Asticcacaulis excentricus CB 48: one gene and its partners. The protein of the gene in region 1 binds, or shares a complex with, the protein of each later gene. Links are inferred from orthologs where the notes say so. Each region holds a gene or a part of one and is shown in the gene's direction. Other genes may lie near its edges. The genes, in order: tsaD, tsaE and tsaB.

Region 1 (2,977 bases):
TTCGAGCGCCACCAGTGCGCCGCGTTCGGCCGAAATTTGCAGGTGGGTTTCGACATGGTGCAGCCGCTTGATCCACTCCTGATCGAGGTCGTTGGTGCGGCATTGAATGGCCAGCGCGCCCTGACCGGGGGCGCAGGGGAAGAGGTCGGGGTCGATATAGGACTTGATATGCGCCTCAAGCCCCATGCGTTTCAGGCCCGCCGCCGCCAGCAGCATGGCGTCGCAATGCCCGGCCTCCAGCTTCGACAGGCGCGTATCGACATTACCGCGCAGCATAACGACCTCAAGGTCCGGCCGCACAGCCAGGGCTTGCGCCTGACGCCGCAGCGAGGCGGTGCCGAGCTTAGCGCCTTGCGGCAGGTCTTCGAGGCTGCGGTATTTGAGGGAAACGAAGGCATCGCGCGGGTCTTCGCGGACCGGAAAAGCGCACAGGCTAAGGCCGGGAATATCTTCGGCGGGCATGTCCTTCAGCGAATGGACGGCGACATCGACCTCACCGCTCAGAAGCGCGTCCTCGATCTCCTTGGTGAACAACTGCTTGCCGCCGGCTTCGATCAGGCGGCGATCCTGAATGCGGTCGCCCTGCGTGGTGATGATGACTAGCGGCGCAACTTCGTGCGACAGGGCTGGGTCGTGACCGAGCGCGGTGACGATCTGACGCTGAACCCAGCCGCATTGTGTGGTGGCAAGCCGCGAACCGCGCGTACCGATTTTCAGAAGTGGGGTCATTATCTTTCCGAATATCCCATCTGCCTTGAGGGAGAGGGGGCTAAGACAGAGCGTAGTCTATGTTTGCTTCTTCCTAAAATTTCGCCCTGCGGCTTGCAAGCCCCTTGACCTGCGGCCATTTGGCCTTTTCAGGTAACGCCTCTCTCCGCAAGGCTGCGGGGGATAAGGATTGGTAATGTCTCTTTGCGTTCTGGGTGTCGAATCGAGCTGTGACGAAACCGCTGTCGCCGTGGTGCGACGCGGTGATGACGGCGCGATTGAAGTCCTGTCTTCGGTCATCCATTCTCAAGTGGTCAAGCACGCCGTCTATGGCGGGGTTGTGCCGGAAATCGCGGCGCGCAGCCACGTCGAAACCATCGACGATCTGGCGCGTCTGGCGCTTTCGCAGGCCGCCGAACAGGGCGTTGGGGTGGACGATATCGACGCGGTGGCCGCTACCGCTGGACCGGGCCTGATCGGCGGGGTGATGGTGGGCTTAAGCTTCGCCAAGGGCTTTGCCCTGTCGCGCGGTCTGCCGCTGATCGGGGTCAATCACCTCGAAGGTCACGCCCTGTCCGTGCGCCTGACGCACACTGTGCCGTTTCCCTTCCTCCTGCTGCTGGTCTCCGGTGGCCATTGTCAGTTGCTGCACGTGCGCGGTGTCGGTGATTATGAGCGTCTGGGCACCACGATTGACGATGCCGCGGGTGAGGCCTTCGACAAGATCGCCAAGACTTTGGGGCTGGGCTATCCCGGCGGCCCGGCGCTGGAGGCTGAGGCGGCGAAGGGCGATGCCACGCGCTTTACCCTGCCACGCGCGCTTTTGGGGCGTAAAGACTGCGATTTTTCCTATTCGGGCCTGAAAACCGCCGCCGCCAAGATCGCCATGGAGCAGGTGAAGACACCGCAAGACCGCGCGGATCTGTGTGCCTCGGTGCAGGCGGCGATTGCGCGGCAACTGGTCGAACGTTCGGCTCGCGCCATGCGCGCTTTCAAGGCTGAAAACGCTGCCAGAACGGAAGTAACCCGCCCGGCCTTTGTCGTGGCGGGTGGCGTGGCGGCCAATAAGACCGTGCGGGCTGAGTTGTCGGCATTGTCCGAAAAAGAGGGGTTTGACTTTGTCGCCCCGCCTCTGGCCTACTGTACCGACAATGCGGCCATGATTGCGCTGGCCGGGCTGGAACGCTTTGCGCTGATGCAGGCGGCGGCCGATTATGATGGGGACAAACAGGTGCAAGACGGACTGTCGGCGCTGGCGCGGCCACGCTGGCCCCTTGACGAGCGCCGTGCGCTCAGTGCACCCATACATAAATATTCGGGACGCAAGGGAGCTAAGGCTTGACCCAATTCGTGCACGCCAAAGCCTTTGACAAGGTCGGTATCATCGGGGCAGGGGCATGGGGTACGGCGCTGGCGCAGGTCGCCGCGCGGGCCGGGCGCGAGGTGTTGATCCAGTGCCGTGAGCCGGAAGTGGCCGATTCGATCAATGCTCAGCACCTCAATCACCTCTATCTGCCGGGCCGTGAGCTGCTGGCGCAGGTGAAGGCGACCGCCGATCTGGCCGATCTGGGGGACTGTGACCTTATTCTGGCCGTTCCGCCGGCGCAGCATATGCGCGCCTCACTGAAGGCCTTTGCGCCGCATGTGCGCGACGGCCTGCCCATCGTCCTTTGCGCCAAGGGGGTTGAACGCGGCACGGACTGCCTGATGAATGAGGTCCTCACCGAGACCCTTCCGCAGGCGCGCGCCGCGGTCCTGTCGGGCCCGTCCTTCGCCGCCGAGGTGGCGCGCGGTTTGCCCACCGCCGTGACGCTGGCGTGCAAGGACGCGGCGCTGGGAGCGCAGATTTCGACGACTTTGGCGACGCAGACCTTCCGCCCCTATCTGATCGACGACATGATCGGGGCTGAGGCGGGCGGGGCTCTGAAAAACGTGCTGGCCATTGCCTGTGGTATTTCCGAAGGCAAGGGGCTGGGGCGCTCGGCGCACGCCGCCCTGATCACGCGCGGTTTTGCAGAAATGACGCGTCTGGCCGTGGCGCTGGGCGCGAAGGCCGAGACGCTGAGTGGCCTGTGCGGTATGGGTGATCTGGTCCTGTCGTGCTCCTCGCCGCAATCGCGCAATATGAGCGTCGGCCTGGCGCTTGGGGGCGGACAAACGCTGGCTCAGGCGCTTGAAGGTAAGATTTCGGTCGCCGAAGGGGTCGAATCGGCCCCGGCCGTCAAGCATCTGGGCGAAAAACTGGGTGTCGATCTGCCGATTTGCAACA
Region 2 (3,140 bases), 710 kb from region 1 along the record:
ATGACCCAGATTTCAGGCCCCTCCTTGCCCGATGCTGCGTAGCCCGATGCATCAAGAAGCTCCTGAATATCCTTCTGCTTTTGGGTAATCGTCACCGGCTGCCAGCGGACGAAGTTGTCCCAGTATAGCCAGTAGCCGACGCTACCGAGTACAGCGGCCCCGATCAGGAACATTATCGCGTAAAGTATGTGCTTTCTGGTCATCCGGCGCTCAGCCCCTCTCGAACAGAGCGACTATACGCGCGTTATGCGGCATCTGTTAAGGGTTTGGTTAACAGATTCAGCCCCATGACAAGGCTACAAAGCCGAATATGATACCAGTGAGGGCCGCAAACCACAGCCAGAGATAAGGGCCCCTGGCCTTCAGGCGACGGGAATCCTGGCTTTTGGGGGCTGGGTTCGGCGTGTGCGAAGCAGGCATAGGATAGTCTTAGCAAGATTAACGGGCTAACGAAACCCGCAGAGATTGGGGAGGGGCAGGATGTCTTTACCGACGCCGCGTAACATTGTCGAAGAACTGATTATCGAACGTGCGCCGCGTCTGGCCTCATCCATCGTGTGGCCGGTGGCGCGACCACTGCTCTACAGCCTTCTAGGCTACGGTCGGGCTGTGCGCATGGCGCAAGCGATTGAGGACCTGTCCGGAGACGCGGCGCTTGAGTATATCTCACGCCTTCTGTCGCTTGAGGTCGTCCCGCGCGGGGTCGAGCGTCTCCCGGCCACAGGGCGCTGCGTCGTCATCTGCAATCACCCGACCGGCATAGCCGATGGTATAGCGGTCTATGATTGTCTGCGTCGGGTGCGATCCGACATCACGTTTTTTGCGAATGCCGACGCCTTGCGGGTCAATCCCCGCTTCGCAGACGTACTGATCCCGGTTGAATGGGTCGAGGCCAAGCGCACCCGCGAAAAGACCCGCACCACACTGAATGCGGCACGCGCGGCATTCGAAAGCGAAAAATGTGTGGTGTTGTTTCCAGCCGGGCGGCTGGCACGGCGCGGCGCAAACGGGCAACTCAGTGATCCGCCGTGGCAAACGACGGCCTTGTCGCTGGCGCAGAAATACAACGCGCCTTTGGTGCCTATGCACCTGTCTGGTCCCAATTCGGTATGGTTTCATGCCTTCAACCGCGTGTCGCAGGAGTTGCGCGACATCACCCTGTTCCATGAGTTTCTAAACAAAGCTGGCAAGCGGTTTGACCTGACCGTGGGACCGGTCATGGCGTCCCAACAGCTCGATGATGAGGCGGCCCTGTTGTGCGAGCGGTTGAAGACCTATATCGAACGGGAATTGCCGCTCGATCCGGACCGCCCTGCCCTATGACCTTTTCCGAATCCGACGATTGCTTTCTGGCTGACGATGGTGCCACGGCCGAGTGGGGTGCGTGGCTGGCGACCCAGCTTAAGGCCGGGGACGTGGTCTATCTGTTGGGCGATCTGGGAGCCGGAAAATCGACCCTGGCGCGCGGCCTGATTCGGGCACTGACGACGCCAGACGAAGACGTGCCGTCGCCGACCTTCACCATCGTCCAGACCTATGAAGGCCGTGATTTCGATATCGCGCATTTTGACCTCTATCGCCTGACCGACCCGGAGGAGGTGCACGAGATCGGCCTGTTTGAACTGGCCGACACGCATCTCTGCCTGATCGAGTGGCCACAAAGACTGGGTCATTTCGCCTTTGACGCCCCGTGGATCGTGCGCCTAAAAGAGGAGGCTGCGGGCCGTCGCGTGACGCTTGAGCGGCCCGTCGCATAAGAGTGCCAGATGACCGATCGTGAAGACCTCCGCGTCCGTTTTCTGCAAAATGCGGGCCTTGCCGAAGTACGGCGTGACCCTCTACCCGGTGATGCCTCAACGCGGCGCTACGAGCGCCTGACGCGCACGGATGGCTCGACCCTGATGCTCATGGATCAGCCGCCGACCGGGGCGCAGCCTTGCCCGCCGGATGCCAGCACCCAAGATCGCCAACACCTTGGCTATTTTGCACAGACTCGACTGTCTGCTGGTGATCTCAAAGCCTTTGTCGGGGCCGCCACGTATCTCAGCGGGCGGGGCTTTTCCGCGCCGACCATCTATGAGAGCGATCTGGACAACGGCCTGATCCTGCACGAAGACCTCGGCAGTGCCCTGTTTGCTCGCCTGATTGAAGAGGGCGAGCATGAAGCGCCGCTGTACCTTTCGGCCGTGTCCGTACTGGCCAAGCTGCACGAGGTGCCACCGCCAACCACAGTGGGCGACTGGCCGCTCCTGAGCTATGACGCGCTGGCGCTGAAAACCGGTGCGGACCTTTTCCTGGAATGGCTGCCCCAGTACGATCCCGCGCTAAGCGTCTCTGAGCAGGCGCGCGCCGATTGGGACGGCCTGTGGGCCCCCTTGTGCGGCGAGGCAGAAGCGCAAGCCAGCGTCTTCATCCACAGAGACTACCACGCCGAAAATCTCTTGTGGCTTGGAGGGCGCGAAGGCGTAGCGCGCGTCGGCCTGATCGATTTTCAGGACTGCCTGAAGGCGCATCCGGCCTGGGACCTGCATTCCCTTTTGCAGGACGCGCGGCGCGACGTATCGCCTGAGGTCGAGGCACTTTGTCTCGACCACTATTTCAGCCTGCGCCCCGAACAGGACCGCGAGGCCTTTATGCGGCTCTACACAGCCCTGGCAGCGCTTAATCAGGCGCGTATTCTGGGCGTCTTCGCCCGGTTGATCACCCGCGACCACAAACCGCGCTATGCAGCCTTCATGCCCCGCATGTGGCGGCATCTGGGGCGTAATCTAAATGCGCCGGCACTGGCCGGGGTGCGAAGCTGGTTTATGTCCAATGGTCTGGGGGACCTCATCAAATGACACAGATTAGAACGGCTATGGTGCTGGCGGCGGGGTTGGGAACGCGAATGCGACCACTGACCGATGACCGGCCGAAGGCTCTGGTCGAAGTCGGCGGGCGCACCCTAATCGACCATATGATCGACCGACTGAAAGGTGCAGGCGTCGAGCGCTTTGTGGTCAATGTCCACTATTTCGCCGACCGGCTGGAGGCGCACCTCAAAAGCCGTAACGACGTCGAGATTGTGATTTCGGATGAGCGCGAAAAGCTATTGGAAACCGGTGGCGGCCTGAAGAAAGCCCGGCCCCTTCTAGGCGATG
Region 3 (3,108 bases), 620 kb from region 1 along the record:
AGTTGAGCATTGTCAATGCCGCCTTGCGTCAGTGGGTACAGAAACTATGAGAAAGTTTCTGGTCATCGCCGATGACAGCGCCGAATTCCGGGCAGCGCTCAGCTATGCTTCGGTGCGCGCACGCGTGACGCAGGGCATGGTCACCCTGCTGCGCGTGCTACCGCCCACCGACTATAGCCAGTGGGCGGGGGTGCGTGATGAAATCGAGCGCGAACAGCGCGAAGAGGCGGAGACGCTTTTGTCCACCCTTTCCGACGAAGCGGCGGTCAAGTCCGGGCGTCCGGCGGAAATCATCATCAAGACGGGGCAGATGAAGGATGCCATCCGCGAAGTCCTGATCGCCGACCGTGATATCAAGATCATCGTCATCGGTGCGTCGGGCGGCAATCCTGGTCCGCTGGTTAATCTGCTGGTCCGCGAAGGGGTAGGGACGCTGGGTGGCACGCGGCCTGTGCCGGTAACCGTGGTGCCGGGTGACATCAGCGACGAAGCGATCGAAGAGTTGATGTAGGCGCAAGCCCTTCCATTCAAATCAGGGGAGGGGCTCATTCAAAGCCCTCTTGCCATCGTCTGCGTTTACCCCCATTTGAGCGTGAGATTTACCCGGAAAGTCGCTCATGTTTATCCAGACCGAAGCCACGCCTAATCCCGATGTCCTGAAATTCATCCCCGGCCGCGAGGTTCTGGGCAAAGGGTCTATGGAATTTCGTACCGAGACCGATGCAGAGAAATCTCCGCTGGCCCTGTCGCTGTTTCAGATTGACGGCGTTTCGGGCGTCTATTTCGGCTCTGACTTTCTCACGGTGAAGCGCGACGCAGAAGCGGGTCTGATCTGGGCGCAGATCAAGGCACCCATTTTAGCCGCCATTATGGACTTCTATGCATCCGGTCGCGCTATCCTTAATGAGGAGGGCGCCGTCAATGAGCGCACCTATGAGGGGGAGGTTGCGCAAATCGTTCTGGAGATCAAAGACTTACTCGATACGCGCGTGCGTCCCGCCGTGGCGCAGGATGGCGGCGATATCGAATTTGAACATTTCGACATCGAGTCCGGAACGCTTTATCTGCACATGCGCGGGGCCTGCTCGGGCTGCCCGTCCTCATCGGCCACGCTGCGCCAGGGTGTGGAATCTCTGATGAAGCACTACGTACCGGAAGTTAAAACCATCGAACAGGTCCTGTAAGTTGGCACTCGCCTTTGTCATTGATACGGCTATTAACGCCTGTCAGGTGGGTCTTTTCGCGTATAAAGACGGGTCCGTCTCTGACGTGGCAACGCTCTCGGAGCGCATGACGCGTGGACATCAGGAATTTATCGGTTCCGCTGCTCTAAAATGTTTCGAAAAAGCTGGAATAAATCCGCGTGATGTCGATATTCTGGGTGTTACATTAGGGCCCGGGTCGTTTACCGGCTTGCGTGTCGGGCTGTCTTTTGCCAAAGGGATGGCGTCCGGACTAGGCATCGGTCTACGCGGGTTTTCGACCCTGGAGTTGATGGGACGGGCGGCGGATTTTGACCATCAACGCAGACTGATCGCACACGATGCCGGGCGCGGGCAGGTCTATTGCCAGTGCCTTGAGGCCGATAACTCGGTTTCATCGATTAAATCGTATGATATTGTAAAATTAGATGAAATCGACGCGGGTGGCGACTGGAACTGGCTGATTGGTTCGGCGGCGCCTCTCTTAGCAGAACGCTACCCGCAGGCACAGATCGCCGCGGATGTCTTGCCGGACTTAAAGGCTATGGCGAGACTGTGCTTTGCGCCAACGACCGCCTATGACGATCTGACACCGCTCTATATGCGCGACGCGGATGCCAAGGTTTCGGACAAGTCGGTGGTCAATTTCGGCTGAGAAAAGAAACTTCCGGAAAGCATGAACAAAATTCTCCATATCGAAGAATTCGACCCGCGACTGGTACAAATCCACGCGCAGACCTTCGATTTCGGCTGGAAAGATTCCGATTTTTCAGAATATTTAAAGCGTGCAGATCATACCTGCTTTGGCCTCTATGACGGCGACGCACTTCAGGCTTTTGTGCTGATTTCGGCCGTCGTGGATGAGGCAGAGATCCTGACCATAGCCACCGATCCGCGGGTCCAAAGACGCGGCCATGCGCGTGCCCTATTGCAGCACCTGATAGCGCATCTGGCGCATAAACAGATCCGAAGTCTGTTTCTAGAAGTGGCCGTCGACAACCCCGCTGCCATCGCCCTTTATGAGGGTCTGGGCTTTCGCCAGGTCGGCCGTCGCCCTCTCTATTACAGCCGCCGCGGCGGTGCGCTGGTGGACGCCCTTATTCTCAGTCTTGCGGTTTGAGACGATTGCCCTTAATTCCATAGGGGTGCGGCGCAACGCCGCAATGTGTAAACAATAAATCCGGGAGGGCCGCATGGACCGTATCGAACAGCAATGCGTCGAAAAAGGTATGCGCATGACCGATCAGCGCCGGGTGGTTGCCCGTGTGCTATCTCAGGCCACCGACCATCCGGATGTTGAAGAACTATACCGCCGCGCGGCTGCGGTTGATCCGCATATTTCGCTCGCCACCGTCTACCGCACTGTGCGCTTGTTCGAAGAGGCGGGCGTCGTCGAACGCCACGATTTTGGTGATGGCCGTTCGCGCTATGAACAGGCGGGTGAAGACCATCATGACCACCTGATCAATATCAAATCGGGCGAAGTGATCGAATTTTTCGACGAAGAGATCGAGAAGCTGAAAACCGCGCTCGCCGAAAAGTTAGGCTACAAGCTGGTTGGTCATAAGCTGGAACTGTACGGCGTGCCGCTCGACGACAAGTGATCAGGCGCGGTTGACCAGCCCCTGAACATTCTGCGTCTTGATCGCCGTGTCTGTCAGGGTGTTAGCGCGTAGCCGACGCAGGGACACGGTTTTTACCGGCATGTCGGTTTCGGCCTTAATCAGGCAAAGGTGTTTCGCCTCTTCCACGCGCACGTCAGACAGATAAAGTCCCTCGATAGGCGTGAGTTTACGCACATAGGTCGGCAGCAAGGTGCGCCATTGATAAAGCACATCGGTTTCCACGGCTAAAAGACTGCCCTGAATCTTCGTTGCACTTACATTGCGCATGTGGATGTTTTTGA

The links.
Region 2: the proteins of tsaD (region 1) and tsaE are in contact, whole or in part, in a crystal structure (PDB 6N9A), measured with the Thermotoga maritima proteins. The link is inferred for Asticcacaulis excentricus CB 48 from one-to-one orthologs. Residues at the interface, in WP_004082750.1 of Thermotoga maritima: Cys10, Asp11, Arg49, His50, Leu82, Gly84, Gly135, Gly136, Glu154, Thr155, Leu156, Asp157, Asp158, Ser159, Glu162, Asp165, Lys166, Arg169, Leu170, Tyr175, Lys213, Thr214, Leu217, Tyr218, Gln221, Arg222, Asn324; in WP_004082108.1 of Thermotoga maritima: Leu37, Gly38, Lys46, Lys57, Val59, Lys60, Ser61, Thr63, Phe64, Thr65, Leu66, Met67, Val69, Pro71, Tyr82, Arg83, Leu84, Asp86, Asp88, Phe89, Asp93, Ile128, Asp130, Glu131, Arg134.
Region 3: the proteins of tsaD (region 1) and tsaB are in contact, whole or in part, in a solved structure (PDB 4WQ4), measured with the Escherichia coli proteins. The link is inferred for Asticcacaulis excentricus CB 48 from one-to-one orthologs.

What each region holds. Positions count from the first base shown.
Region 1 is NC_014816.1:796,333-799,309, forward strand. The notes cover bases 153-2,977. They hold tsaD (tRNA (adenosine(37)-N6)-threonylcarbamoyltransferase complex transferase subunit TsaD), read left to right. Parts: upstream 153-904; coding sequence 905-2,050; downstream 2,051-2,977. Other genes in these bases: hemC (hydroxymethylbilane synthase), read right to left, coding at 153-729; ASTEX_RS03690 (NAD(P)H-dependent glycerol-3-phosphate dehydrogenase), read left to right, coding at 2,047-2,977. Outside these bases: more of hemC, read right to left, coding at 1-152.
Region 2 is NC_014816.1:86,231-89,370, forward strand. Bases 51-3,038 are described here. They hold tsaE (tRNA (adenosine(37)-N6)-threonylcarbamoyltransferase complex ATPase subunit type 1 TsaE), read left to right. Parts: upstream 51-1,319; coding sequence 1,320-1,757; downstream 1,758-3,038. Other genes in these bases: ASTEX_RS00370 (hypothetical protein), read right to left, coding at 51-203; ASTEX_RS00375 (GNAT family N-acetyltransferase), read left to right, coding at 481-1,323; amgK (N-acetylmuramate/N-acetylglucosamine kinase AmgK), read left to right, coding at 1,767-2,840; murU (N-acetylmuramate alpha-1-phosphate uridylyltransferase MurU), read left to right, coding at 2,837-3,038. In the rest of the region: more of ASTEX_RS00370, read right to left, coding at 1-50; more of murU, read left to right, coding at 3,039-3,140. UniProt on the Escherichia coli protein: Required for the formation of a threonylcarbamoyl group on adenosine at position 37 (t(6)A37) in tRNAs that read codons beginning with adenine.
Region 3 is NC_014816.1:171,973-175,080, forward strand. Bases 66-3,021 are described here. They hold tsaB (tRNA (adenosine(37)-N6)-threonylcarbamoyltransferase complex dimerization subunit type 1 TsaB), read left to right. Parts: upstream 66-1,185; coding sequence 1,186-1,857; downstream 1,858-3,021. Other genes in these bases: ASTEX_RS00775 (universal stress protein), read left to right, coding at 66-511; ASTEX_RS00780 (NifU family protein), read left to right, coding at 618-1,184; rimI (ribosomal protein S18-alanine N-acetyltransferase), read left to right, coding at 1,879-2,322; ASTEX_RS00795 (Fur family transcriptional regulator), read left to right, coding at 2,396-2,806; ASTEX_RS00800 (glycoside hydrolase family 28 protein), read right to left, coding at 2,807-3,021. Also shown: ASTEX_RS00770 (NAD-glutamate dehydrogenase), read left to right, coding at 1-50; more of ASTEX_RS00775, read left to right, coding at 47-65; more of ASTEX_RS00800, read right to left, coding at 3,022-3,108. UniProt on the Escherichia coli protein: Required for the formation of a threonylcarbamoyl group on adenosine at position 37 (t(6)A37) in tRNAs that read codons beginning with adenine.